Regions from separate parts of the Bradyrhizobium sp. AUGA SZCCT0169 genome, predicted to be linked through region 1. Evidence: predicted binding sites of a transcription regulator. Region 1 holds the regulator's gene; each other region holds the start of a gene.
What was found. Region 1 encodes PhoB, which activates phosphate uptake and scavenging genes when phosphate is short. Its sites were predicted from a motif close to TGTCATNNANCTGTCAT; they were not measured.

Region 2: JQ609_RS14605 (esterase-like activity of phytase family protein) is a predicted target of PhoB. The motif match lies at 4,131-4,147, and genes of this name have one in related genera.
Region 3: JQ609_RS20830 (YbhN family protein) is a predicted target of PhoB. The motif match lies at 1,223-1,239, and genes of this name have one in related genera.
Region 4: phnC (phosphonate ABC transporter ATP-binding protein) is a predicted target of PhoB. The motif match lies at 5,037-5,053, and genes of this name have one in related genera.

Annotation. Positions count from the first base shown of each region.
Region 1 covers NZ_JAFCMC010000012.1:180,703-188,043, forward strand. Annotated here, with positions in the region: gene JQ609_RS16645 (ATP-binding protein) at 1-905, shown strand, start outside; gene pstS (phosphate ABC transporter substrate-binding protein PstS) at 1,049-2,059, shown strand; gene pstC (phosphate ABC transporter permease subunit PstC) at 2,300-3,289, shown strand; gene pstA (phosphate ABC transporter permease PstA) at 3,293-4,138, shown strand; gene pstB (phosphate ABC transporter ATP-binding protein PstB) at 4,135-4,956, shown strand; gene phoU (phosphate signaling complex protein PhoU) at 4,980-5,696, shown strand; gene phoB (phosphate regulon transcriptional regulator PhoB) at 5,783-6,484, shown strand; gene JQ609_RS16680 (GcrA family cell cycle regulator) at 6,667-7,176, opposite strand.
Region 2 covers NZ_JAFCMC010000010.1:136,330-143,670, forward strand. Annotated here, with positions in the region: gene JQ609_RS14580 (TonB-dependent hemoglobin/transferrin/lactoferrin family receptor) at 1-733, opposite strand, end outside; gene JQ609_RS35075 (hemin uptake protein HemP) at 996-1,202, shown strand; gene JQ609_RS14590 (hemin ABC transporter substrate-binding protein) at 1,210-2,163, shown strand; gene JQ609_RS14595 (iron ABC transporter permease) at 2,160-3,254, shown strand; gene JQ609_RS14600 (heme ABC transporter ATP-binding protein) at 3,251-4,051, shown strand; gene JQ609_RS14605 (esterase-like activity of phytase family protein) at 4,205-5,560, shown strand; gene JQ609_RS14610 (enoyl-CoA hydratase-related protein) at 5,734-6,570, opposite strand; gene JQ609_RS14615 (mucoidy inhibitor MuiA family protein) at 6,828-7,341, opposite strand, start outside.
Region 3 covers NZ_JAFCMC010000018.1:103,681-111,021, reverse strand. Annotated here, with positions in the region: gene JQ609_RS20840 (EAL domain-containing protein) at 1-370, opposite strand, end outside; gene JQ609_RS20835 (hypothetical protein) at 752-910, opposite strand; gene JQ609_RS20830 (YbhN family protein) at 1,387-2,442, shown strand; gene JQ609_RS20825 (hypothetical protein) at 2,573-4,540, shown strand; gene JQ609_RS20820 (DUF3313 domain-containing protein) at 4,537-5,418, opposite strand; gene JQ609_RS20815 (acetylhydrolase) at 5,415-6,437, opposite strand; gene JQ609_RS20810 (helix-turn-helix domain-containing protein) at 6,666-7,283, shown strand.
Region 4 covers NZ_JAFCMC010000020.1:22,557-29,897, reverse strand. Annotated here, with positions in the region: gene JQ609_RS21670 (hypothetical protein) at 1-265, opposite strand, end outside; gene JQ609_RS21665 (alkaline phosphatase) at 688-2,289, shown strand; gene JQ609_RS21660 (DUF1045 domain-containing protein) at 2,321-3,028, opposite strand; gene JQ609_RS21655 (alpha-D-ribose 1-methylphosphonate 5-triphosphate diphosphatase) at 3,110-4,303, opposite strand; gene JQ609_RS21650 (chloramphenicol acetyltransferase) at 4,300-4,968, opposite strand; gene phnC (phosphonate ABC transporter ATP-binding protein) at 5,167-5,982, shown strand; gene phnD (phosphonate ABC transporter substrate-binding protein) at 6,063-7,001, shown strand; gene phnE (phosphonate ABC transporter, permease protein PhnE) at 7,084-7,341, shown strand, end outside.

The DNA of each region.
Region 1 (7,341 bases):
AAATCATCACCGCCCTGCGCGAGGCGATCGCGACCACCGAACCGCGCCGCGCGACCTATCTCGACCATGTGCCGGTCGACCGCTGGATGGAGCTGATCATCACGCCGGTGCCGGTGCCGACGCTGTTCGGCGGCACCGACAAGTGCATGCTGATGACGTTTCACGACCAGACGCCGCTGCGCCGGGTCGAGGAGATGCGCGCCGATTTCGTCGCCAATGCCAGCCACGAACTGCGCACGCCGCTCGCCGCCCTGTCCGGCTTCATCGATACGCTGCAGGGACCGGCCAAGGATGACGTCAAGGCGCGCGAGCGCTTTCTCGGCATCATGCACGCGCAGGCGACGCGCATGGCGCGGCTGATCGACGATCTGTTGTCGCTGTCGCGGGTCGAATTGTCGGCGCATGTTCGGCCCGATACCTCGGTCGACATCGTGCCGATCATCCGCCAGGTCGCCGACGGGCTGGAGCCGCTGGCGCATGAGCGCCAGGTCAGAATCGAAATCGATCTGCCCGAGCTGCCGGTGACGATCGCGGGCGATCGCGAGGAGCTGCTGCGGCTGTTCGAAAATCTGATCGAGAACGCGCTCAAATATGGCGCCTCCGGCGGCAAGGTCATCGTCTCGCTGGTGCGGGCGAGTTCCGCCGATGGCACACCGGAAGTCCGTGTCCTGGTGCGCGATTTCGGGCCCGGAATTGCCCCGGAACATCTGCCGCGGCTCACCGAGCGGTTCTACCGGGTCGATGTCGGCGACAGCCGGGCGCAAGGTGGAACCGGGCTCGGTTTATCCTTGGTGAAACATATTGTTAACCGCCATCGCGGCCGGCTTTTGATTGAAAGCGTGCCCAAAAACGGGGCCACTTTTACCGCCTGCTTCCCCCAGGCCAAACCCCCGGTTGGGACCTAAACTCTAGCGATTTCAATCGCTTGAGAGTGTCATCCAACTGTCATCGAACCTTCGTAAAAGCTCTACTGACCGCACCTAAACGGATGCGGCGTGAGCGCGATCGGGCGTTAACAGGCGCTTCGCTCACCAGATGGAGACCAGCCATGAATTTCATCAAGACAATCGTCGCGGCAGGCCTCGTCGCCGCCTCGACCTCGGCGTTTTCAGCCGATATCACCGGTGCGGGCGCCACCTTCCCGTTCCCGATCTATTCCAAGTGGGCCGATGCCTACAAAAAGGAGACCGGCAACGGTCTGAACTACCAGTCGATCGGTTCGGGCGCCGGCATCAAGCAGATCCAGGCCAAGACCGTGACCTTCGGCGCCACCGACGCGCCGCTGAAGGCTGAGGCCCTCGAAAAGGACGGCCTCGTGCAGTGGCCGATGGTGATGGGCGCGATCGTCCCCGTCGTGAACCTCGAAGGCATCAAGCCGGGCGAACTCGTGCTCTCGGGCGAATTGCTCGGCGACATCTATCTCGGCAAGATCAAGAAGTGGGACGATCCCGCGATCGCCAAGCTCAATCCGAAGCTGAAGCTGCCGACCGACGCCATCACCGTGGTCCGCCGCTCCGACGGTTCGGGCACCACCTTCAACTTCACCGACTATCTGTCGAAGTCGAACGCCGAGTGGAAGACCAAGGTCGGTCTCGGAACGGCCGTCGAATGGCCAACGGGCGTTGGCGCCAAGGGCAATGAAGGCGTTGCCGGCAACGTCGGCCAGACCAAGAACGCGATCGGTTACGTCGAGTACGCCTACGCCAAGCAGAACAAGCTGACCCATGCCGCGATGGTCAACAAGGCCGGCAAGACCGTGCAGCCGACGATAGCCTCGTTCCAGGCTGCTGCGGCCAACGCCGACTGGGCGAAGGCGCCCGGCTACTACGTGATCCTCACCGACCAGCCCGGCGAAGGCTCCTGGCCGATCACCGCAGCGACCTTCATCCTGATGCACAAGTCCGCGACCGACAAGGCCGCGTCCCAGGAAGCCATCAAGTTCTTCAAATGGTCGTTCGAGAAGGGCGGCAAGATGGCTGAGGAACTCGACTACATCCCGATGCCGGACCCCGTGATCAAGCTGATCGAAAAGACCTGGTCGGCCGAGATCAAGAGCTGAATTTAAGAACAAAGAACCGGGCGGCGTTTCGGCCCGGCGACAATGGGAGCGTGCTCCCACTCTGCCCAACCCGGGTCTTTCCGGGTTGGGTCTTTCCCTCCGGGCAGGAGGGCGAATACAGGCGGGTCTGGTTACCAAGGGGCTTGGTGGACACCAGCCTTGGTTCAAGAGTCCGGTGCAAAACCGGCGCCGGATCCGGGGCAGTTGGGCTATATAGTACAGGGGATTGGCGTGGCAGACATGGCCGTTCAGAGCGACGTGATGGAAGCTGCAGGACCTTACGATCGCGCCAAGGCCCTCAGCGCATTCAAGCTCGGTGACGTTACCTTCTATTGGCTCACGCGCGCCTGCGCGATCTCGGTGCTGCTCATTCTCGGCGGCATCATCCTTTCGCTGATCGTCGGCGCCTGGCCTGCGATCAGGGAATACGGCTTCTCGTTCCTGTTCACCTCGCGCTGGGCGCCGTCGGCCGATCCGCCGGTGCTGGGCGCGCTCGGGCCGATCTACGGCACGCTGATCACCTCCGTGATCGCAATGATGATCGCCATTCCGGTCGGCATCGGCATTGCGATTTTCCTGACCGAGATCTGTCCGATCTGGCTGCGCCGCCCGATCGGGCTCGCGGTCGAACTGCTCGCCGGCATTCCCTCGATCATCTACGGCATGTGGGGTTTCTTCGTGCTGGGCCCGTTTTTGGCCAACTCGTTCCAGCCGTTCATGATCAGCATCTTCGACGGCGTGCCGGTTCTCGGCACCATCTTCGCAGGTCCCCCGTCCTATCTCAGCCTGTTCAACGCCTCGCTGATCCTGGCGATCATGGTGCTGCCCTTCATCACCTCGATCTCGGTCGACGTCTTCAAGACGGTGCCGCCGGTGCTGAAGGAAGCCGCCTACGGCGTCGGCTGCACCACCTGGGAAGTCGTCCGCAATGTCGTGATCCCCTACACAAGGGTCGGCGTGATCGGCGGCGTGATGCTGGCGCTCGGCCGCGCGCTCGGCGAAACCATGGCGGTCACCTTCATCATCGGCAACTCGTTCAAGATCTCGTCCTCAATCTTCGCGCCGGGCACCACGATCTCGGCGGCGATCGCATCCGAATTCGCCGAGAGCGACGGCCTGCACCAGTCCGGCCTGATCCTGCTCGGCTTGCTCCTGTTCGTGCTGACGTTCTTCGTGCTGTCGGCCGCGCGGCTGATGCTGATGCGGCTGGAAAAGAAGGCGGGGAACTGAGCCATGAACCCGATTTACGCCTCCCGTCGCCGTGGCGACATCATCGTCCGGGGCCTCTGCATCAGCGCCGCCTTGTTCGGCGTGACCTGGCTCGCGCTGATCCTGTTCACGCTGTTCTACAACGGCCTTGCCGGCCTCAACCTGGCCGTCTTCACCCAGGACACACCGCCGCCCGGCTCGACCGATGGCGGTCTGCGCAACGCGATCATCGGCTCGATCATGATGACCGTGATCGGCGTCGGCATCGGCGCGCCGCTCGGCATGCTGGCGGGAACCTATCTCGCCGAATACGGCAAGCATGACCGGCTCACCTCGGTGATCCGCTTCATCAACGACATCCTGCTCAGCGCGCCCTCGATCATCATCGGCCTGTTCGTCTATGGCGCCGTCGTGGTGCCGATGGGGGGCTTCTCGGCCTTTGCCGGCTGTCTGGCGCTGGCCGTGATCGTCATTCCCGTGGTGGTCCGTACCACCGAGGACATGCTCGGCCTGGTGCCCAACCCGCTGCGTGAAGCGGCATCCGCGCTCGGCCTGCCGCGCTCGCTGGTGATCAAGCGCATCGCCTATCGCGCCGCGCGCGCCGGGCTGATCACCGGCGTGCTGCTCGCCACCGCCCGCGTCGCCGGCGAAACCGCGCCGCTGCTGTTCACCGCGCTGTCGAACCAGTTCTTCAGCCTCGACATGACCAAGACGATGGCGAACCTGCCGGTTACCATCAACAACTTCGTGCAGAGCCCCTACGAATACTGGAAGCAGCTCGCCTGGAGCGGGGCGCTGCTCATCACCCTCACCGTACTTGCCCTGAATATTGGCGCACGCATCCTTGGCGCTGAGAGGACAGCAAAATGAACGATCTTTCTGTATCCGTGAGTGGCGCGAACGGACCCGTTCCCCAGGTGGCGCTGCCCGACGCGCCGCCGAAGGTGACCGCGCGCGGCCTGAATTTTTATTACGGCGAGCACCACGCGCTGAAGAACATCAACCTCGCGCTCGGCACCAACAGAGTCACCGCCTTCATCGGGCCGTCCGGCTGCGGCAAGTCGACGCTGCTGCGGATCTTCAACCGGATGTACGATCTGTATCCGGGCCAGAAGGCGACCGGGCAATTGATGCTCGACCAGACCAACATCCTCGACCCCAAGCTCGATCTCAATCTGCTGCGCGCCCGGGTCGGCATGGTGTTCCAGAAGCCGACGCCGTTTCCGATGACGATCTACGAAAACATCGCCTTCGGCATCCGCCTTTATGAGAAGATCTCGAAATCCGAGATGGACGGCCGCGTCGAAAAGGCGTTGCGTGGCGGCGCGCTGTGGAACGAGGTCAAGGACAAGCTGAATGCATCGGGCCTCAGCCTCTCCGGCGGCCAGCAACAGCGGCTCTGCATCGCACGCACCGTCGCGGTGCGCCCGGAAGTGATCCTGTTCGACGAGCCCTGCTCGGCGCTGGACCCGATTTCGACCGCCAAGATCGAAGAACTGATTACGGAGTTGGCGGAGGATTACACCATCGCCATCGTGACCCATAACATGCAGCAGGCGGCGCGCGTCTCGGACAAGACCGCCTTCATGTATCTCGGCGATCTGGTCGAATTCGACGACACCAACAAGATTTTCACCTCGCCGAGCGATCGACGCACCCAGGATTACATTACCGGCCGGTTCGGCTAAGCGCACATCGCGAGGAGAAGACAATGGCTTCAGAACATACCGCGAAGGCGTTCGACAGCGATCTTCAGGAACTGACCCGCCTGGTCGCCGAAATGGGCGGCCTTGCCGAACGCATGATCACCGAATCCGTCGATGCCCTGATCCGCCGTGACGTCGCGCTTGGCAAGCGCGTGGTCGCGTCCGACGTCGAGATCGACCGCCTGCAGCACCTGATCGAGGAACGTGCGGTGCTGACGATTGCCCGCCGCCAGCCGATGGCCATCGACCTGCGCGAGATCGTCGGCGCCATGCGGGTGGCCACCGATCTGGAACGGATCGGCGACCTCGCCAAGAACATGGGCAAGCGCGTCGCCGCGCTGGAGAACGATTTCCAGCCGCTGAAGCTGATCCGCGGTCTCGAACACATGACCGATCTGGTGCAGTCGCAGGTCAAGTCCGTGCTCGACGCCTACGCGTCGCACGACCTGCCGGCGGCGATGGCGGTCTGGAAGGGCGACGAGGAAGTCGACGCCATCTGTACCTCGCTGTTCCGCGAACTCCTGACCTACATGATGGAAGATCCGCGTAACATCTCGTTCTGCATCCATCTGATGTTCTGCGCCAAGAACATCGAACGGATCGGCGACCACGCCACCAACATCGCCGAGACCGTGTTCTACATGATCGAAGGCCAGCAGATGCTCGACAAGCGCCCGAAGGGCGACATGACCAATTTCGCCACGACGGTGCCAGGAAACTAGAATCGAAACTAGATGCGAAACTGGAAGCGGAAGACGTTCGCGTAACAAACCGCGTCAAAATACTGGATATCAAGAGGCTGACATAGATGAACGCACGCATTCTGGTGGTTGAAGACGAGGAAGCGCTCACCACGCTTCTGCGCTACAACCTCGATGCCGAAGGCTATGAGGTCGAAACCGTCGCCCGCGGTGACGACGCCGATACAAGGCTGAAGGAGCGGGTGCCCGACCTGATCGTGCTGGACTGGATGCTGCCGGGCCTGTCCGGCATCGAACTGTGCCGGCGCTTGCGGGCGCGGCCGGAGACCAAGGCGCTGCCGATCATCATGCTGACCGCGCGCGGCGAGGAAAGCGAACGGGTGCGGGGGCTGGCGACCGGCGCCGACGACTACATCGTAAAACCCTTTTCGGTGCCGGAGCTGCTGGCGCGGGTGAAGGGCCTGCTCAGGCGGGCGAGCCCGGAGCGGCTGGCCACCGTGCTGACCTATGGCGATATCGAACTCGATCGCGAGAAGCGCCGCGTCGCGCGCTCGGGCCGTCCGATCGATCTCGGCCCGACCGAATATCGCCTGCTCGAATTTTTCCTGGAACATCCCGGCCGCGTGTTCAGCCGCGAGCAACTGCTCGATAGCGTCTGGGGCCGCGACATCTATATCGACGAGCGTACCGTCGACGTCCATATCGGCCGCCTGCGCAAACTGCTCAATCCCGGCCGCGAACAGGACCCGATCCGCACCGTGCGCGGCGCCGGCTACGCGCTGGATGACCGCTTCGCGAAGGTCGAGTAGGGCGGGTAAGGCGCAGCAATATCCGCTGTCGTCCCGGCCTTGAGCCGGGACCCATAACCACAAATATTGATTGCTCTAAAAAGGCTGGAGCTCCAGCCAAGCATAACCACGGCCATCGGTGGTTATGGGTCCCGGCTCAAGGCCGGGACGACGGCAAATATTCGTCGTAACGCCGCGCGCTCTTAGCGCGTCGGCTTCGGCGCCGGGCGGCGGCGATCGGAGGCCGGCTGATAGGCGATGCGCGAGTGATGTGCGCAATAGGGCAGGCTGGTGAGCGCCTTGCCGCCGCAGAAAAAGAATTCCGAGCTGGACGGATCGCCGATCGGCCAGTGGCAGGTGGCCTCGTTCAATTCGAGCAGCGTCAGCCGCTGGCTCATCGGCACCACATTGTCGTAGGCGACCGGATCCGGCTCCATCTCCACCTCGAAGGCGTGGGCCAGCGCGGTGTTGCCGCGCGACACCGGGCGCGCCACCCGCATCATCTGCTGGGCGGGGCGCGCCTTGCGCTGACGCGGCGCGGCCGAGGACGGGCTCTTGGCACGGCCGGAAAGACCCAGCCGGTGCACTTTGCCGATCACTGCATTTCGCGTCACATTTCCAAGTTCCGCGGCGATCTGGCTGGCGGAAAGTCCGCCCTCCCAGAGCTTCTTAAGCTGCTCGACGCGCTCGTCGGACCAGGTCAATACCGTCATCGCATTCTTCCCTTCGCACAGAGCCGGCCAATTGGGGGGCAGCGCTGGCGATGCCAATTCTCAAAAATCCCAGCGGGCAGAATCCCTTAGCCCTCGCCGGGCGCATAAAAGCCGCCCGAACGTTTACGCCTTACAAAATGGACTCTAGGGGTCAGTACTTCCGCA
Region 2 (7,341 bases), on a different contig from region 1:
CGCGGACGCCGCCGAAGATCGAGCCGAGGCCGCGGCTGTTGTTGGTGCCGCCGGAGCCGGTCAGGTCGACGCCCCAGCGTTCGCCCGGGCGCACGACGTCATTGATATCCTTGGTGCGGAACGAGACCACGCCAGCGATCGCGCCGGAGCCGTAGATGTTCGCGGTCGGACCGCGCACAACATCGACGCCGCCGACCAGCTCGGGATCGAGGAAGAACGATCCGTTGGCATTGTGGCCGGTGCGCTGGTAATTCTGCCGGGCGCCATCGACGACCACAGCGACGCGGCCGAAATCCTGCAAGCCGCGGATGTTGATCGAGGTCGACGGATCGTCGCCGCGATCCTGGAACGATACGCCAGGCACGTTATAGAAGATGTCGGCGAGCCGCTTCGGCTGCAGTCCCTGAATCTGCTCGAGCGTCACGACGCTGACTGGCGCCAGCGCGTCGATCGCGCGCTCTTCGGTCTTCGATGCGGCAACGGTGATGGTGTCGAGCGACTGCACGGGTGCGCGGCCGATCTGCGCGTACGCGTTCAACACCGGCGCGGCCGCCTGCTGCTCGGCTTGCGGTTTGGCGGGTTTGCGCTTGGCCTGTTTCTTCCGTTCCGACGGACGACCGGTCTCCTGCGTGTCCGCGGTCTGCGCAACCGCGGCATCGCCCATCAGCAACGCAAATGACACCACCGACGCGCCCAAAAGAAGGGCGCGCGGATACCTAGCCCCGTCAGCCATAACAACCCCAACCTGTTATCGAATTTCTTGGGTCTGGCTGGCGGGCGCTGCGCGACGTGCGAGCTGCTTGCTGGCTACCACTTTTTGAACGCAGGCTCCCCCGCCCGCATTCTGTCACAATTGGTTAAGCGGTGACGCCGGAACGGTCAATGACCGCAGGGCACACTTTATATCTATTGTAAATTGCTGCGGTTGGATTGCGCTTCGGCCCAACTATACAAGGTTGGATCATAAGAACTTCTTTGGGGCACAACAGAATTAGATGGCCGCACCTTCCGGAGACAAACTCGAAGACGCCACGAGAAGCGCGGGGAATCCCCCTGTTGCGGCACGATCGGTGGTCATGAGCGGCAACCGGCTGGACAGCCGCGAGCTGTTTGCAACCGAACGCGAGATCATCATTGCGCACGGCGAAGAGAACTATCGCTTGCGGCTGACGTCGCAAAACAAGCTGATCCTGACCAAGTGATATCTGGATGACGATATCTCGCACGCTCGCTTTGCTCGCCACCACCTGCGCCTTCGCCATTGGCGGCGCCGCGCTGGCGGCGGGCATTACGGTGCACGACGCGCGCAACCGCGACGTCACGATTTCGGATCCGGCTCGGATCGTTTCGATCGGCGGTGCCATCACCGAGATCCTCTACGCGCTGGGCTTCGAGGACCGGCTGGCCGGCGTCGACGCGACCAGCCTCTATCCGACGTCAGCGCTGCGCGACAAACCCAATGTCGGCTATATGCGCCAGCTCTCGGCCGAGGGCGTGCTCGGGCTCAACCCTTCGCTCGTGCTTGCCGTGCAAGGCTCGGGGCCGAAGGAAACCATGGACGTACTGGAGGCGGCGAAGGTGCCGCTGGTGCTGGTGCCCGAAACCTTCTCCGAACAGGGCCTGCTCGACAAGATCAGGCTGGTCGGCCACGCCATGGGCGCCGATGCGCGGGCGGAATGCCTGACCGCGGCAGTATCCGGCGATCTGGCGCAACTGCGCGATCTGCGCGCCAAAGTGACAAAGCCGGTGCGCGTGATGTTCGTGATGTCGATGCTCAACGGCCGCGCCATGGCAGCAGGCCAGAAGACCGCGGCGAATGAAATCATCGCGCTGGCCGGCGGCGTCAACGCGATCGACAGCTATGACGGCTACAAGATCATCAATGACGAGGCGATCGTCGCGGCGAGGCCCGACGTGGTGCTCTCGATCGAGCGCAGCAAGGGCTCGCTGGAAGCTGACGCCGTCTTTGTCCATCCGGCCTTCGCGATGACGCCTGTGGTGGCGAACAAGGCCTTCATTGCAATGGAAGGCCTCTATCTGCTTGGCTTCGGTCCGCGCACCGCGGCCGCCGCGCGCGACCTCTCGGTCAAGCTCTATCCGTCGCTGGCGCCGCAGGCGGAAAAATTCACGCCGGCCGCGCTGACGGCGAACTGCCGGCAATGACCGCCGTGGCCGAGGCGGAGAGCGCGAAGCGCCGCAGCGGCATCACGCTGCGGCCCGCCGCCACGCTGACGCTGGCTGGATTGCTGCTGGCGCTCGCCGGTGCGGCCCTGATCGCGCTCACGATGGGCGCAGCGGGAATTCCGCTGTCGCGGCTTCCGGCAGCGCTCGGCCTGTGGAGCGATGCATCGCCGCATCCGCTGGCGGCGCGCGATCAGCTCGTGCTGTGGTCGATCCGGATTCCGCGGATCGCGGCGGCGGCGATGGTCGGCGGCCTGCTCGCCGCGTCCGGCACCATCATGCAGGGGCTGTTCCGGAATCCGCTGGCCGATCCCGCCCTCGTCGGCGTCTCCAGCGGCGGCGCGTTTGCGGCGGCCAGCGCCATCGTGTTCACCAACAGCCATCTTGGCGAAAACCTGCATTTCATGCAGAACCAGCTGCTGCCGCTGGCCGCCTTCTTCGGCTCGCTGGCGACCACCATCCTGCTCTACGGCATTGCCAGCCGCTCGGGCCGGACCTCGATTGCGATCTTCCTGCTGGCGGGCCTGGCGATCGCCGCCATCGCCAATGCCGGCATCGGGCTCCTGGTGTTCATCGCCGACGACCGCCAGCTGCGCGACATCACCTTCTGGCTACTGGGATCGCTGAGCGGCGCGACCTGGCCCAAGGTCGCCACGCTGGCGCCGGTGCTGCTGTTTGCGCTGATCGCCTGCCTGTGGATCGGCCGCGGGCTCGACGTGCTCGTGCTCGGCGAGGCCGAGGCGTTTCACAGCGGCGTCGATGTCGAGCGGCTGAAGCGGATTTCGATCGTGTTGGTATCGGCGATGACCGGCGTTGCGGTGTCGATCTGCGGCGTCGTCGGATTTATCGGCATCGTGGTGCCGCATCTGCTGCGGCTGGTGATCGGGCCGGCGCACCGGCTGCTGCTGCCCGCCTCTGTATTATCAGGCGCGATCCTGCTGGTCGGGGCCGATACGCTGGCGCGCACCATCGTTGCGCCTGCCGAATTGCCGATCGGCATCCTGACTGCTGCGGTCGGCGCGCCATTCTTCCTCGCCATGCTGCTGCGCCAGCGCGGGCTGGTCGGACTATGAATCCGATGCTCGAAGCACGGTCGGTGTCGCTGCGGATCGGCGACGCGACCCTGGTCGACGCCATCGACCTGCGCGTGTCCGCCGGCGAGATGGTCGCGATCGTCGGGCCCAACGGTGCGGGTAAATCAACGCTGTTGCGGATGCTGTCTGGCGACCTCCGGCCGACCCGCGGCCATGTCGAACTCAAGCAGCGCGGCATCGACGCCTACAGACCGCGCCAATTGGCCCAGCATCGCGCCATGCTGTCGCAGCACGTCAACGTCACTTTCCCGTTCACGGTCGGGGAGATCGTCGCGATGGGCGCGGGCGACAACAGCCGCGCCGCCGCGCAGCGGCTGGTCGATGCGGCGCTGCATGAGGTCGGGCTGGAGCGGTTCAGCCACCGGCAATTGCCGACCTTGTCCGGCGGCGAGCAACAGCGCGCGCATTTTGCCCGCGTGCTGGTGCAGCTCGCCTGCGGCGAGGCGCAGCACGGGCCGGGATTGCTGCTCCTGGACGAGCCGACCTCGAGCCTCGACATGCGCCACCAGATCGACCTGGTGGAAACCGCCAAGCTGCGCGCGCGGGGCGGCACTGCCGTGATCGCGGTGCTGCACGATCTCAATCTCGCGATGCGTTTCGCCGACCGGATCGTGCTCTTGCACCGCGGCAGGCTGGCGATCGATGGCGGCCGCACCGACGCCATCACGGCCGAAACCATCCGCCGCATCTTCGAAGTGGACGTCACCGTCGAGTATACCGACCATGGCGTGCCGTTCCTGCTGCCGCAGACCATGCGGCCGGTCGCGACCCGGTAGCCGCCCAAGGATCCGCCCAAGTATCCTCGTTCGCGCGGGCGGCGTAAGGCCGCAACTTTATCCAACGGCATCACCGGTGTTTCATAAAACTGTCAGGTGGCTGTTACACGCTCCCCGGAGAACACGGCATCGTTTCTCACAGGAGATATTACCATGCGCATGTCACTGCTCTGTTCCGTCGCCTCGGTCTTTCTGGTTACAGGTGCCGCGTTTGCGCAAGGCGAAGGCGAGTTTCCGGCCACGCTGAAGGGCCACGCCGTGCTATCAGCGCAATCCTTTGTCGAGGCCCCCGCCGACGCGCCGGATGACCTCAAGAATGCCGGCAAATACACCACCGGCCGCCGGATCGATGCGCTGGGCAGCGTGATGGGAAAATCCTATGAGCGCCCGACCGGCGTCTCGCTGCCGTTCAAGGGCCAGCCGCTGCAGGGCCATTCCGGCATCAAGGTGATGGCTGACGGCTCGTTCTGGGTGCTCACCGACAACGGCATGGGCTCGCGCTACAACTCGCCGGATTCGATGCTGTACCTGAACCGGCACAAGATCGACTGGGCGACCGGCACGATCGAGCGCCAGGAAACCGTCTTCCTGCATGACCCCGACAAGAAGGTGCCGTTCCGCATCATGCACGAAGCCACCGCCAAGCGCTACCTCACCGGCGCCGACTTCGACACCGAAGGTTTCCAGATCATCGGCGACACTTTCTGGATCGGCGATGAATTCGGTCCCTATATCCTGAAAGCCGACAAGACCGGAAAAGTGCTCGCCGTGTTCGACACCAGCGCCGACGGCAAGCCGGTGCGTTCGCCGGACCATTGGTCGGTGCAGTCGCCGGGCGCGCCGGGCGCCAGCTACACCACCGTCAACCTGCGCCGCTCCAAGGGCTATGAAGGCTTTGGCGGATCGAAGGACGGCAAGTTCCTCTACGGCCTGCTGGAAGGCCCGCTGTGGGACGCCGAGAAAAAGGACGTTGAAAAGGTCGACGGCAAGGAAGCCGCGCGGATTCTCGAATTCGACGTCGCGGCCGAAAAATTCACCGGGCGCTACTGGCACTATGTGTTCGAGGCCAACGGCCACGCCATCGGCGACTTCAACATGATCGACGCCTCCTCCGGACTGATCATCGAGCGCGACAATGGCGAAGGCACCGCGGACAAGGCCTGCCCGCAAGGCACCCGCGGCGAAAGCTGCTTCCCCGACCTCGCCAAATTCAAGCGCGTTTACAAGGTCGAGCTTAACGACGCCAATGCCGGCAAGCCGGTGCGCAAGATCGCCTATATCGACCTGATGAAGGTCCGCGATCCCGACAAGAAGGCAAGGAAGCCGCTCAATGACGGCGTGCTGACGTTCCCGTTCTTCACCATCGAAAACGTCGACCGCGTCGACGATACCCACATCATCGTCGGCAACGACAACAATCTGCCGTTCTCCTCGAGCCGCGATCCGAACAAGGCCGACGACAACGAGTTCGTGCTGCTGGAAGTGGGTGAGTTTTTGAAGGCGAAGTGAGCTCTCTGGTCTCCCTCTCCCCGTTCTTCACGGGGAGAGGGTCGGGGTGAGGGGCTCTCACCGCGAAAGCAGTGTCAGTTGATAGACCTGTACCCCCTCACCCGAAATCCGCTATCGCGAACTTCGACCTCTCCCCGCAAGCGGGCCGCAAGCAGGGAGAGGTAAGAAGAGACCTACTCCTTCCGCGTCCGATAATCACCAAACGTCGTGTCGCGCTGGTCGAGCTGTGACTTTACGCTCGATCCGTCGCGGCGGAATGTCGACATGTAGTTGCGCGAAGCTTCCGTCGTGAACGCCAGCGCCTGGATTTCGGTGCCGGCGCGCATCGCGGCGCGGGCGCCCATGATCTCCATCGCGCGGTGCACCGAGCGCTTGTTGAGCTGCTGCAATTCAATCGGCACTTTGGCGGCGCGCTCGGCGAAATCCAGCGTGCGCGTATCTAACTCTTCGAGCGGAAACGACCGCGTCGCAAAGCCCCATTCGGCGGCCTCGCGGCCGGACATCGCGTCCCCGGTCAGCATCAGCTCCATGGCGCGGCGCATGCCGACCAGCCAGGGGTGATATTGCATGTCGGGCGGCGACATCAGCCGCACGGGCGGATAGCCGATTTGCGTATCGTCCGCGACATAGACGATATCGCAGGCGGTCGCGAGCTCCGTGCCGCCGGCAAGGCAATAGCCGTGCACCTGCGCCACCACGGGTTTTGCAAGATCCCAGATCCCGAACCAGCCCTCGACGACGTGCCGCGACCATTGGCCAGGGCCGGCAGCCGAGTGATAGGGCTGATCGACGCGGTTATCCGCCGACAAATCGTACCCTGCGGAAAAGCAGGGACCAGCGCCGCGAATAATCGAGGTCGAAATGTCAGGATCGCGATCGGCCTGTTCCAGCACCTCGAACACTTCCGCCCGCAGGCGGTTGTTGAGCGCGTTGCGCTTTTCGGGACGATTGAGCGTGATGCGCCGGACCCGCGGCCGGGGATCGTCGACGAGAATGTGTTGGTATGGCATCGGTGGCTTCTCCCTGTTCGCGGGACCTGTTGGGCGGTCCTTAGCTTGATGCCGATATCAGAGAGGAAGTCGCAAGCTGCGGCAAGGCCGCGGGATGCAGACCAGCACCCCACGGCCTTTGCTCACCTTCCGTCATGCCCGGCCTTGTGCCGGGCATCCGCGTCTTGCTTGCCTCCATGACGAAGACGTGGATGGCCGGGACATAGGCGAGCGGAAGCGACGCCGTGCTTCAGACGGCTACGCCCGGCCATGACGAGCTAGCCCGCCGGGTTCATGACCACGCCCTTGTCCTTGGGCCAGCGCACGCGCCAGGCAAAGCCGATGTCGCGGACTTCGCCGGCCTTGGCCTCGAAGGCCCATTCCAGCACACCGCGCTTGTCGCGCAGGTTGGTCGTGGTCGGCGGCGTCGAGGATGACAGCATTTCGACCTGGATGTCTTCGTTCTCGCTGACCGGCAGCTGATCCTCGACCGCGACTTTGATCGGGAAGTCGTGGCCGTTGCGGATGGTGGTCTTGAACGAGCGCTCGTCGGTCTTCGACGTGGTCACGATCAGGCCGGCCGAACCCTCGTTGCGTTTGATTGTCGTGCGCTCGATCTTGATCTTGTCGTCGGCGCCGAAGCCGAGGCGGACGGTTTCGTCCTTGCCGGCGGCGGCCATCTGGCCGCGGCCGACGAACACGCCGTCGCGATAGATCGCGACACGGCCGGGCAGCAATGGCGCGTCTTCGGTCTGCTTGAAGCTGGCTTCCAGGAACGCGGTCGGATCCAGC
Region 3 (7,341 bases), on a different contig from region 1:
CGACGCCAGCGCCAACAACCGCACCGCCCATCGCAAGCGTCGACCGGCGATCATTGAGCAGGGCGATGCTGAGGCCGGCCGCCGCGATCGACACGGCGAAGATCAGCGACAACAGCGTGACCGGAATATTGTAACCGGCCCCCGAGCCGGGATCGTAGGCCAGCATCGCCACGAAGTGGGTAGCCCAGATTCCGCAGCCGCCGACCGCGGCATCAAGGCCGACCCAGATCGCTCGGGTGCGACCGTGAGAAGCCCGGGCCCGATGAAACAGGCTGACCGCTACCGCGCTGGCGAGCCAGCAAATGATGCCGCCGAGAACGACCAGCCGCAAATCATGCTCGGTGACCAGGCAATTCAGAACTTGATACATCACAGACCCCTGCTAGCGCTCTGTAATGACGGCGCTAATGGTGCATGTGAGGTAACCGACGCGGTTTCGTCTGCTCCGATGGTGAATAAATGCTTCGCGTCCTCGCGTGCGGGTTGCGGGTTCCCGCCATCACCCGGTGATTTCCGCTGTCACCTGAAACGACGAACCGGCGAACTGATTCCCAGGTGGTGAGTACCGCACCGGCAGTGGGAGGCCGGCCAGAATCGCAGCCACGGACGCAAGAACGCGCGCGATTTTCACGCGCGGCGTTTTGCCTCAATGACCCGGACAAATCAGCTCGCGGCCTGCAGACCAACCGTGGGCTCCGCCAGCGTATGGTCGCGCGGCAGCTTCCGCCCGGACGGTCACAGCGAGATCTCGTCAAGCGCAGCGGCGCAGGCGACATTGCTGAGCGGTTGCATCCAGCACGGCCGCGACCTCGTCCACGACTTGGTCGGCCTTCTGGATGATGGCGTCGATCGACGGGCCATTGACCGCCTTGCCCACCGGTCCCCGCAGCGGAAGCACCTTTCCGGGCATGCGTCCGTTTCGTCGAGATGACAGAAAAAGCCCCGTTTAAGCTGCTTTTCGGCCGCCTTCTCGGGCGTCTTCGGCGGCGACGCTTTCACGAGTTGTCTCTCAGCGTAATATTAGATGTCCGCAATTTGGGATGAACAAGCCGTTCATGGTCGTGATGCCTCCGAATAACCGTCCCCCGGCCTGGGAATGCGAAACCGCGGTCCCTCTCAAGCCGATCTACGCGAGGCGGCCCCGGTACCAGCGGAACGGCGCTTGCAAGAGAGCGTTGGGAACACGCCTGGCCGCGACTCACAATCGTTAACGCGGCCGGATATGTAGGACGTATGACAGGGTTGCCGAACGAACGCAGATGCTAGGCTTGTCAAGGGCTGCACAACGGTTCGATTTTGGCTTATGTGTCTTCGCGCACGGTGCGTCTGACCGTCCCTGTCGCCTCGTTTGACAGGTTTTCTTTTGCCATCCCGCCGGGAGGATGAATGCATCGGCTGCTGACCACGCTTGGGCGTGGCTTCAAGGAGAAGATCGGCTGGAAACGGCTAGGGATCGCTGCGAGTCTCCTCATCATCATTCTTGCGGTCACCCATCTGGTTAACACCCTGAAGGGGGTCGACACCGCGATCATCCTGACCGCGCTGACGGAAATCGCGCCGCATCGCATCGCGCTGGCTGCACTGTGCGTGGTAGGCGCGTTTTGCACGCTGACCTTCTATGATTTCTTTGCGCTGCGAACCATCGGCAAGACGCACGTCCCCTATCGCATCGCTGCGCTGTCGAGTTTCACCAGCTACACCATCGGCCACAACATCGGCGCCACCGTTTTTACCGGCGGCGCGATCCGTTTCCGGATCTATTCCGACTACGGCCTGAGCGCGATCGATGTCGCCAAAATCTGTTTCCTCTCGGGCCTGACCTTCTGGCTCGGCAACCTGTTCGTGCTCGGCATGGGCATGGCCTGGCATCCCGAAGCGGCGACGGCCATGGACCTGCTGCCGCCATCGGTGAACCGGCTGATCGCACTCGGCTGCCTCGCCGGCATCGCGGCCTATTTCCTCTGGCTGATCACCGGAGACAGCCGCCGCGAACTCGGCCAGAACGGCTGGAAGGTGGTGCTGCCCTCGGCGCGGCTGACGCTGCTGCAGGTCGCGATCGGCGTGATCGATCTCGGATTTTGCGCGCTGGCGATGTATCTGTTGATGCCGACGCAGCCCCATATCGATTTCGTTTCGCTGGCGGTGGTCTTCATCCTCGCAACACTTCTCGGCTTCGCCAGCCATGCGCCGGGCAGCATCGGCGTGTTCGACGCCGCGATGCTGGTAGCGCTGCCCCAGTTCGGCAAGGAACAATTGCTGGCGACGCTCGTGGTATTCCGGATCCTGTATTTCCTGCTTCCGTTCGCGATCTCGATCTCGATCATGGGTGTGCGCGAACTCTGGCTCAGTGTGTTGCAGCCTTGGTACGAACGCCGACGGCTCGCAGAAGCCTGCACCGCCTCGGCCCGGGTGCGGCAGCCGATCAAGAGCCGCCAGTCCTAGCAGCCGCTTGGCCCCGGTGGTTCCAGCTCGGCGTGTCCGGTAACGGCAAAATTATTGTCGTTATCCGGACTTTTGGGCTAGCGCTGCCTCATTCTCTTATTTCTGCCTTACCGCTAACGTCAAACGCGCCATGGCCGGAATTTTACCTCGATCGATAACATCAGTCGCGCTGCTCGCCGGCGCGCTGGCGGCGCTCTCGCCTCCCCCTGCGGAAGCGCAGATCGCCCAAGGCGCCATGCAGATTTCGTGGGAGGTCCGCAACCGCTTCCGCCTGTTCCGGGAAGAACGGGATTTTCAGCTGCATTCCGAAAGTGGCCGCGGCCGCAGCGTTCTGGCCGCCGAACAGGCGCTGGGATTGCAAAGCGACGGCCGCGGCTGGGCACGAAACACCGTGAACCGGCTTTGCATCGATCTTGCCGGCCGCGTCAGCGAGCCCTGCACGCGCGATAACGTCAAGGAAAGCTATCTGACCCCGATCGATCATCCCATCACCGTCCGCCTGACGGGACAGGTTCCGGTTGGCGCCACCTGCGCCTGGTCGTTTGACGATGGCGACGGACCGCAAGGATCCACCTTCGACTGCGCCGAGCCGGTCAATTTCCGGGTCCGCTATGGACGTACCACCGTTGCCAGCGTCGACGTCTCCGCCGGCTCGGACGGCGGCCAGCGCGTCGCCACCGAGATCTCGGTGCGCGACATCTTCATCGCCGGCCTCGGCGACAGCATCGCTTCCGGCGAGGGAAATCCGGACCGGCCTATCGCGCTGTCCGATGAAGGCTTTTGTTTCCGCTCCTATCTGGGAACGGCCGCCTCGCAATATTACCGTCCAAGCCGCGCCGGCTATAAAGGCGGACGGGCCTGTGAAGCGCCGGATACGATGGCCGTTTGGCAGCGGCAGAGCGCGCTCTGGCTCAATGCAGCCTGCCACCGCTCGCTCTACAGCTACCAGACGCGGACCGCATTGGCGCTCGCCGTACAATATCCGCATATTGCGGTGACGTATCTGCCGCTGGCCTGCACCGGCGCCACCATCGCCGACGGCCTGTTCGGCTCGCAGCGCGCCCGTGACTGCCCGCCGTCGAAATCCGGCAGCTGCCGGGGCACGGTCAATGCCCAGCTCTCCGAATTGCGCGAAGCCGTTACGGCGGCCAAAAGCCGGCAGCCCGACCGCAAGCTCGATCTGGTGCTGCTGTCGATCGGCGCCAACGACATTTATTTTTCGGGGCTTGTCGCCGACGTGATCGTGGACACGGCAACGGAGCGCGCCCTGTTCCGGCGCAGCGGCGTGCTGGCGTCGGTGGACGATGCAAGGGGCGCGCTGATGCGCGACCTGCCGCAAGGATTCGCCAAGCTGCGTGAGGCGTTAAAGCCGCTGGTCGGCGACATGTCCCGCGTGGTCTACACCTCCTACGCCAACCCGACGCTGGCCAATAACGGCGCACCCTGCCCCGGCGGACGGGCGGGCTTTGATATTCATCCCTCGTTCAACGCCGAGCCGCAGCGGCTCGCCGCGGTCTCGAACTTTGTCGAGGGCGAATTCCTGCCGCAGCTCAAGGCGCTCGCGCTGTGCCAATCCGGCATCCTGTGCCGCAACCCGCGCGCCGACCGCATGACCTTTGTCGATGCGCATCAGGCGACGTTTGCGAACCACGGTTTCTGCGCGCGTGCGGAGAGCGATCCCGAATTCGATCGCCAATGTTTCTCGGCCCGCGGCGAGAGCTTCGATCCTGATATCGTCACCGCCGCCAGCCAGCCGATGCTGTGCGGCCGCAGCGCCGCGGAATATCGCGCCTATCTGCCGCGCGCGCGCTGGATCCGCGACGCCAATGACAGCTACTTTGCGGCAATGACCTATCCGCAGGGCTTGCCGTCGTCGCAGCAGCCCGCCGACATCCACGACGCGACCTGGGGGGTCCTGTCGGCGGTGTATGGCGGCGCCGTGCATCCCACCGCCGAAGGCCACGCCGCCATGGCGGACGCGGCACTGCCGGCCGCGGCTGCCGTGCTGCAACTGGATGCCGCCGTACCTGAAGTGATTTCGCAGCCGGTATCGCCGATCCCGGGATTGCCGATCCCGGGATTTCCGGGGACGCGTTAGCGTTCGAGCGCGGAAACTGCCTTCGTGTCGACACGCGGAGCAGGTTCAGGGTGGATCTCGTTTGCTGGCGTACCTCGGTCGGTCCAATCCGGTGGCAGTCCAATCCTCTCGCCGATCATGCCAACCAGTCCCGGCGCTCGCCCGAATGCTTCACAAGCCACCTCCTTCGGCGCTCCGCCGAGGGAGGCCTGCAATCTGGCGATCGATGGCGGTGACGAAATTTTTCCGAACGGACTCTCGGCCGTGACCAGCAATTTCCCGAAATCGTCTCCGAAGGCAGAAGCGAGATCGTAGGCGTCCCCGTCGCTCGACACGCGTGGCGCGCTGGTAAAGGAATTCGCGCCACGCGCCCAGATCATGGCGGCTTTTTGGCTTCCATTACGATCACGGGCCTCGGCCTCCACGGCGAGGCTCCCGAGCCCGATCGGAAGCCGCGGGACGGGGATCGGTAAACCAGGGGCAACGATCGACGGCACGACGCTCGCGACCTTGGAGACGCCGGCGGCCGTCGCATCGGTCGGCGCCACGTGGATGATCACCGCACGGACACTCAAATCCGCCGTCTCCGTCGGGGCGACGACGCGGAAGCGCTCGCTCAGAGCAAGGCACATGGCTCTGCTGACCGTATTCTTGATCAGCCTGCGCTGCTCGTCCGAGAAGGGCACGCGCGCGGCGGCTGCCGTGAGGGCGGTTGGCTCGATCCGCAGGGTCTTTGCTGCGAGAATCTCGGCCTTGCTGACCCGAACCTGCGACTTGGTCAGAAGCCCGTCGGACGGGGTCAGATTGTCGTAGGACGCCAACGAGCCGGACCGCTCCAGTTGTACGGCCGAGCAGCCCCCGGCCATCCAGCCCAACGCCGCGACGACGATCCACCTCATGGCGTAACCGGCAAGCCGATCGCTGAACCCTGCACCACCCGGCGGGAACGGGCGCTCAGAGCCGGCGAAAGCGCTGACCCGGGCGCGGACGCCAGAATAGGTTGCCATGTCGCATTCCAACGCGTCAGCGCCGTACCGTTGCCGTCGAAGGCCATATCGAGAAAAGCCAGCGTGAGCTCTGCCGTGGCGGCCTTCACTTTCGGGTTGAGGGCCGGACCGCCCGTGAACGCGCGATCTGTAAATATGCTGTGCGAGCCCCCTTCGAATACGGCGAGCAGCTTGCGCGGTGCGGCCATTGCGTCGAAGACGGCGAGCCGGTCGGCTGCGGGCGAGTAATACCCGGGAATTTGGATGACATCATTGGTGGCGGTCACATGCAGAGTGGGAACCGTGATTTTGCTCAGCACCGGAGCCAGATCGGTTTCACCGTAGAACGGCGGTGCAGAGATCACGATCGCCGCGGCAAAGCGCGGGTCGCGGGCCTCGACCCACTGCCCTTCGCGCAGCACGCGCGCGCCGACGGCAAGAAGCGCCGTGTTCGCACCATACGAATGACCAGCCGCCACGATGCGCCGACGGTCGATCTGGGCTCCGTAGGGGCCGACGCCGCCGAGCAGCACGCGGTCGAGCGCGAAGCGCAAATCCCAGACCCGGGCAAGCGCCTCGCTCTCGTGAGCCGCTCGCTGCAAACGGTCGACGACGGTAAGGGGATTACCGACCCAGAGCGACGAGTCGCTGCCCGCGTGCTGAACATGCAGGCTGGCAACGCCGCGCGCGGCCCAATACTTGCCGAGATAGCTATATCCCCGGCGGGAGCCGCCCATCCCGTGGGAGAACACAATGAGCGGCACGCGCGCTCCCGGCGCGATATTCGCGGGCCAGTGCAGGCGCGCGGGAATGGTCCGCGAACGCGTCGGGTCGACCCACTCGAAATCAACGACGCGAAAAGCGGGCGCCACGGCCTCCGCTGCTGCGGGATTGGTCGGAACGGCAGCCGTGATGGCGACGGCGAGCAGCATGGCGCTGAGGCCCCGTCGCGTGATGGTGGCCGGCACGTCTTCGCCGGACCGTCGGGACCGCGAGGCAGTCCCGGTTGTACCGTCCTGACCGACTGCAGCGGACTGAACACGCCGCAACGATGCACCGCCGCCAATCCTGCTGTCCATGCTTGCCTCACCTTGAACACAATTCGCACTGGGTGTAATATTGTAATTGCACTTAGTGTAATTTTGCAAGGAAATATATTCGTGCCACAAGACGCCATGGAGAATGCGTCCCCCAAGGAGGAAGGCCTGCGCGAGCGGAAGCGGCGCGAGACGCTGCATCGCATCGCCGAGCAAGGCCTGAAACTGTTTCTGACCAACGGCTACGAGGCCACCACGCTCGATGCGATCGCGGAGGCCGCGGGGATCTCGCGGCGAACGTTCTTCTACTACTTCAAGTCCAAGGAAGAGATTCTGCTGGCGTGGCAGGACGGCGGTTTCAACGAGACCCTGCGAGCCGCCTTGCTGGAGCAATCGACCAAACAGTCCCCCCTCAACGCCGTGAAGAGCGCCTTATTGGAGCTGACGTTGCGCTTTCAGGCCGATTACAAGCAAACCAGGGTGATCGAACGCCTGATGTGCGCGAACGAGTCGCTTCGCATCCGACACCAGGCGAAATATGTAGAGAAGGAACAAGCGGTATTCGACGCGCTCTGCCAGATGTGGCCGCAGCCCAAGCGGCAGCCTGCGCTCCGCGTCGTCGCGATGATGTCGATCGGAGCCCTGCGTCTCGCGATCGATAACTGGAACCGCGAGGAGGGAAAGCGACCTATCGCCGCTTACCTCAAAGAGGCTTTCGCCGACCTGAAGTCGGAGATTTGAAGCCCTTTGGCCGAACGGCCACCGCTACAGCCTTTTCCGTTCCGATGGAATCGGAACG
Region 4 (7,341 bases), on a different contig from region 1:
CCCAATCCACCTTGATGTTCCAGACGCAGCCGTCCTCATCCTCGTCCTCATCGAATTCAACGTAAGCGGTGTCCTGGTTCTTCAGGGTCTTGTCGAGTTCGTTCTCCCATTCGTCGAGGCCGTCATCGGGCGAATTGAAACCCAAAAACTTGATCGCATAGCCGGTCTCGTTGATGACCGAGACGTTGCGGTTGTCGGCGGCCAAGGCGGGCGCGGCGGCGAGCGATAGTCCAAGCACAATCAACACGGATAAAATCGTTTTCATTTGAAATGCTCCTGGCGGCACAAGGCGTGCGGCGACGCGTTTAGCAACCTTTGCGTTGGCGGTCCTCTCACGCAGCGCACGATGATCGCAATTTGGACATCCGTATTCGTCCGGGTTAGCGGCGCGCGGTTTCGCAATCTATAACGGCCTCGCTAACAGCGGGGGGCAGGGCGTTCGCTCATCACAGTGAACGCCATTCCACTGGAGGCTCACGAGGCCCGGACTCCTAGGCACTCCGGGCCTCGTCTACCTCCCCCACACATCCGCACATCCGCTCAGCAACCGACGGCGAGTTCACCGCTGAGATTGCGAACACCTTCATTCTGTAGCGGCCGCGCGGTTCATCCGACTGTCGCAAAACCTTCGGGCTGCGGTCAATTTGGACAGGCACCCTTCGTCGCGATTCGACGAGGATGCCTTGAATGCCGATTGGAATACGCGCGACGCAAGACCTGACTGGACAAGGCTTGACCAGACGTCAATTGCTGGTTCGATCCGCATCCACCGCCGCGGTCGCAGCGTTGGGAAGTGTTGCCAAGCCCTATGTCAGCCGCGCCGCGGATCGTCCGCACATCGCCGGCGGGATCGCGTCAGGCGACGTCTCGGCCGATTCCGCGGTGATATGGGCAAGGGCCGATCGGGCCGCACGCATGCAGGTGGAGTGCTCGATCGACGAGAGCTTCAAGTCCATCCTTCGCGTCGCATGGTCGGAAGCGCTGCCCGAGCATGACTTCACCTCGAAGCTTTTGCTCGATGGCCTTCCTCCGGGGCGGGATATTTTCTACCGGGTGCGTTTCGCTGATATCGGCGAGTTCGGGGTTTCGGGTGAGGCACAGGTCGGCCATTTCCGTACCGCGCCGGTGGCGCGACATGCGGTCTCGTTCGTGTGGTCGGGCGATACCGCTGGCCAGGGCTGGGGCATCGATCCCGCCCGCGGCGGCATGCGGACTTACAAGACCATGCTCGTAAACCGCCCGGACTTCTTCATCCATTCCGGCGATCACATCTACGCCGACTGTCCGATCGAAGCCGAATTGAAGCTGCCGGACGGAGGCTTGTGGCGGAACATCGTCACCGAGGACAAATCCGTCGTTGCCCACAGCCTCGCGCAATATCGCGCCAACTACAAATACAATCTGCTCGACGAGAATCTGCGCGCCTTCAACGCGCAAGTGCCGATGCTCGCGCAGTGGGACGATCATGAAGTGACCAATGACTGGGCGCCGATCGGCACCGCCGACGAGACCGGCTACGCCGAAGACGGCAGCTCTCACCTGGTGGCGCGGGCGGCCCGCGCGTTCCATGAATTCATGCCGATCCGCAACCTGGCTGGGCAGGCGGGGCGGATCTATCGCAAGGTCGCCTATGGGCCGCTGCTCGACGTCTTTCTGATCGACATGCGCAGCTACCGCGATTCGACGTGGAATAATCGCGACGACCGCAGCGACACCTGCATTCTCGGCCCGGCGCAACTGGCCTGGCTGAAGCGTGAACTCACGGCGTCCGATGCGACCTGGAAGGTCATCGCCGCCGACATGCCGATCGGATTGATCAGCGAGGATGCGATCGCGCTTGGCGACGGCCCGCCGGAGCGGCGCGAATGCGAGATTGCCGATCTGCTGTCCTTCATGAAACGCATGGGCATCAGCAACACCGTGTGGCTGACGGCCGACATGCATTACACGGCCGCACATCGCTACCATCCGAACCGCGCGGTGTTTCAGGATTTCGAGCCGTTCTGGGAGTTCGTCTCCGGACCGCTGCATGCGGGGACCTGGGCGCCGGCCCCGCTGGACAATACGTTCGGACCGGCGGTGGCGTTCCAAAAAGGCTGCAGCGCGGAGCAGGGCGAAAACCTCGCGCCGTGTTTCGGACTTCAGTTCTTCGGCCGGGTTGATATCGATGGCCAATCGGAGGTCATGACGGTGACCTTGAAGGATGTCGACAATCTGGATCTATGGTCGGTGGATATCGACCCGCGGCCGGATGGACGGCAGAAGCAAGTGCTGTCTCAACACATCTGATCCGCCTGACGCGGCGGCAATGCGGTTGCGCCTAACCCTGGCCTGGCATGAGGACGAATTGCCTGGCGATCCGGAAGCGGGAATCCGCGCTGTCCTGACGGAATAGCGCGAGCCGGTCGATCGCGAGCGTATCGAGGCCGAGCGTGGAAAACCTATTCCTCAGCATCGCCAGAACGGTCTCCAGCCGGCTTGCGTCAAGCCGGCCTGTTAACGTCATGTGGAATCGAAACTCTTCCATCACGTAGGGATAGCCCCAGCGGTCGAGATGAGCGCGCTGCGCCGATGTCAGGCGGGAAGGATTGCGGCGCGCACGGTCCGCTTCAGTGAGCGGCGCACGGAACATATCGAATTCGCTGACGCTGTCGGCCGCAAGCCGGATCAAATCACGCGGCGGCTCTGCCGGGATGACAGCAATGAAGCCGCTGATCGAGCCGACCACCGGCCTGATCACTGGAATCGCCCGGGCCGTTGCGGCGAAGGCGGCACACGCCGCGAGGAGTTCTGCTTCAGTCCTGCCTTGTGCCAGCGAGAAGGGTGCCTTCAGCGTGGCGTGAAAGCCGTATTTGCGGGGATCGGCGGTCAGGTCCTGCCAATCCGGCGCAGCGCTGGCGACATCTACCGGAAACGGCAGGTCTTCGCCGCCGAAGGCGTCATAGCCAAGCAACTGCGAGCCGAAGCGGTTGAGATCGCTGGCCTGCGCCGGGGCGTAGTAGATCGCGTAACGCGGATAATTCGACATCGGTGCAGACTAAAGCGTTTTCGAGCGAAGTGGAGCCCGGTTCGCGTGAAGAAAACGCGTCAAGACAAAAGACTCGGCGCGTCAGGCGGCCGCAACCGTCTTGCGCGGCGCCGTTGAGGGACTGCGCAGGCGGCCAGCCTCTGTCAGATGCACGAGGCGTCCCGCGGCCATGACGGCGACGACACGCGGCCGCAACGGCACCCTGTCATCGACGAAGATGATGTCGGCACGCTGGCCGGCGGCGAGAACGCCGCGATCGGTGAGGCCGGCGGCGCGGGCGGGGGCTGACGATGTCAGCTGCCAGGCCTCGGCCAGCGGCAGCACGCCATCCGCAGCAAGACGGAACGCTGCCAATAGCTGCGCCGGATAATAATAGTCCGACGCCAGCACCGAGCATAAGCCCTTGGCGATCATGTCGGAGGCCTTGGTCCAGCCGGTATGACTGCCGCCGCGGACGACATTGGGCGCGCCGAACACGATGAAGTCGCCGGCCTCTGCCGCCTCACGTGCGGTTTCCTCGTTGACCGGAAACTCGGCGATGCCGACGCCCTGCGCCCGAAACGCCTTCCGCATCTCGGGGCTCTCGTCGTCATGCGAAAGCATGCGCACGTTGGCGTCACGCGCCGCTTTCGCCAGCCGGGCGATCGAGGCCGGCACCTCGTGCGCGCGGCCGACGACGCTCGCCACCAGCAAATCGAACGCCTCGTTCGAAAGCCCGGTGCGCTCGACCATGCGGCTGCGCTTTTGCGGCTTGTCGAGGTTGGCGACCGTCGCATCCATATGGTCGTTGAACGCGAACAGGTCGATGCGCCCGTCCGACAACCATTCGATGATCTCGGCTTCGGCGTCGAGATTGTAGGTCTCGTGACGCAGATGGAAGCGGGTGTCGGCCGAAAGCTGCGGCCGCATCGACTCGATCGCTTCCAGGAGCCGCCTTGCATTATCGCCAGAGCGCAGGCCCGGCTCCCACGACCACGTCGTGCCGTGATAGACGGTGGTGATCCCGTTGCTGATCGCCTGCCGGTCGCTGTCACCAAGGGCGACGTCGATCGGGAAATCGACGCCCGGGCGCGGCATCATCTGCCGTTCGAACGCATCGCCATGAAGATCGACGATCCCCGGCAACACCAGCAAGCCGCCGGCGTCGATGCCCAGCGAAGCGCGGCCCTGGTCGACGCCGATGGCGCTGATGTCACGGCCAGCGATCCGCAGCGAGGCCTCGTGGATTTCTTGGCCGAGCAGGGCCCGGCCGCCTTCGATGAAAATGTCAGTCACGATGCTGCCCCCTGATGCCTGATCTGCGCGCGGACCGAGCCCGTGCCTGCTTCGTATTTTGCCAGAAAATCCTCTACCGTGAGCTTGCGGAAATCGGGCAGGGCGCAGCGCAGCGTCTCATGGTCCCAATTCCACCAGGCAAGCTCGGCGAGCCGGCCGGCGACCTCTTCCGAAAACCGCCGCTTGATCGGCCGCGCCGGATTGCCGCCGACGATGGTGTAGGCCGGGACGTCCTTGGTCACGATCGCGCCGGCGGCGACCACGGCGCCGGTGCCGACGTTGCGGCCGGGCAGGATGATCGCGCCATGGCCGATCCAGACGTCATGGCCGATATGGATTTGGTGCGCGCGCCGCCATTCGAAGAACGCGGCGTCGTCGCTCTCGCCGGAAAAATAGGCCCTGGCCCGGTACGTGAAGTGCGCCTGAGTCGCGCGGTGCATCGGGTGATTGCCCGGATTGATCCTGGTCATTGCCGCGATCGAGCAGAATTTGCCGATGGAAGTGTAGGTGATCTGGGCGTCATTGACGACGTAGGAATAGTCGTCTATCGACACTTCATGCAGGATCGTGCGCGCGCCGACTTCGCAATAGGCACCGAGCCGGGTGTCGTGCAATTTCGCCGTGGGATCGACGGTCGGGTCGACTGAAAGCATTTTGCCGGCCATACGGGCGTCTCTCCGCGACAAAGGTGGTGTCACGATGGCACGTCATCAATGGGCATGATGACATCTTCGTGACGGTTGCATGACGGATATCGCGTGGGCGATGAGGGTGTGGACGACGCCGCACCGCAGCGTGATTGTCACACAACTGTAAAGTCCAATCGCTAGCGATGATCCACGAGTGGGATTCTGGAGCATTGCATGCTGGTAGTGGAAGGTTTGACGTGCCGTTTCGGCACAAAAGCCGCAGTGGATGATGCGTCATTCTCAATCGCGCCCGGCAGCTTCGTCGGCGTGATCGGCCGCTCCGGCGCCGGCAAGTCGACGCTGCTGCGGATGATCAATCGCCTCGCGGAGCCTTCCGAAGGCCGCATCCTGTTTGAAGGCGTCGACGTGACCGCGCTGCGCGGCAAGGATTTGCGGCAGTGGCGCGCGCGCTCGGCGATGATCTTTCAGCAGTTCAATCTGGTCGGCCGGCTCGATGTGCTGACCAATGTGCTGATGGGGCGGCTCGCCGAAATCCCGTCCTGGCGTTCGCTGACGCAAACCTGGCCCGAACGGGACAAGGCGCTGGCGATGTCGGCGCTCGAGCAGTTCGACATGGCTTCGCTTGCAGCCCAGCGCGCCGACCAGCTCTCCGGAGGTCAGCAGCAGCGGGTCGCGATCGCGCGTGCGCTGGTGCAGGAGCCGGATATCATTCTCGCCGACGAGCCGATCGCTTCGCTCGATCCACGCAACACGAGGATCGTGATGGATGCACTGCTGCGCATCAACAAGCATTTCGGCATCACCGTGATCTGCAATCTGCATTCACTCGATCTGGCGCGAGCCTATTGCGACCGCCTGATCGGCATGTCCGCGGGTCGCATCGTGTTCGACGGGGCGCCGGCGACGCTGACCGACCTCATTGCGCGCGAGCTTTACGATCTCGAAGCCAACGACGTCATGGGCGCAGCACCCGCACATGCGCCCGATGGAGCCGCCGTCCCTGAGCTGGGCACTGCGGCGGCGGCCTGAGCGTTTCGTCTGTAACAGGGCGGCCGCTTGCAAAGCTGCAAACCGCCGAAAAAATGCGTAACACAACAAGAGGGCACACCATGATCAATCGTCGTATCGTTCTGGCCGGCGCGGCCGCGCTGGCGTTTTCGGCCTCCGCCGCTTCTGCGCAGGACTGGAAGGGCAAATATCCGGAACTGACCTTCGCCGTCGTGCCGGCGGAAAACGCTTCGGGCGTGACCGAACGCTGGGCGCCGTTCGTCGCCTATCTCTCCAAGGAGCTCGGCGTGAAAGTCACGCTGCGCATTGCCAACGATTATGCCGCCGTCATCGAAGGGCAGCGTTCCGGCAACATCCATATCGCCAGCTACGGCTCGGCGTCGTTCGCGCGCGCGCGGATGACCGGCGTCAAGACCGACGCGTTCGCCAACGACATCAATGCCGATGGCTCTACGGGTTATTACTCGGTGTTCTTCGTCAAGGCGTCGAGCCCGTACAAGAACATCGACCAGCTGAAGGGCAAGAATCTGGCTTTGGTCGATCCGAATTCGACGTCGGGCAACAACGTGCCGCGCTTCGAACTCGACAAGCTGGGCGTCTCCGATGCCGACACGTATTTTGGCAAGGTCGTGTTCAGCGGCAGCCATGAGAATGCCATCCTGGCACTCACGCAGGGCACCGTCGAAGTCGCCGCCAATCAATGGACCACCGACGACGACTCCACGCTGGCCCAGATGCTGACCAAGGGCATGCTGAAGAACGCCGACGGCACAGCGATGAAGAAGGATGATTTCCGGATCGTCCATAAGTCCGCGCCCATTCTCAATGGGCCCTATGCCTATAATTCGGACCTTCCGGCAGATTTGAAGGCCGCCATCGCCAAGGCGTTTGCGGATGCACCGACCAAGGACAAGGCCGCCTTTGAGCGTCTTTCCGACGGCCAGAAAAAGGCCTTCAATCCCGCCACGACAAAGGATTGGGACGGCATGATCGACCTGATCAAGTTCGTGGACAATCTTCGCAAGAAGAAGGCGTCCTGATCGATCGGCGGAGCGAGACCAGGCCGGGTCCATGCGACCCGGCCTTTTTCCGTTCAGGACATAACCGGCACAGCAGCCTTCCATGACATCAGCCGTATCCATCCTTCCAGCCCAGCAACTCGCGGTGCTCAACGACGCTTATCGTGCGGCGGTGGCGCGCAAGCGGCTGCGGATGACGCTGGCAACGGCGGTATTCTTTGCCGTTCTCGTCATCGCCGCCATCGGCGCCGAGGTGAATCCGGTCACGTTCGTCAACAAGATCGGAAATTTCGTCAGCTACTTCGACCGCATCGGCACGCTGGAAAGCGGCGCGCGGGTCTGGTCCGATATCGGCGAGTGG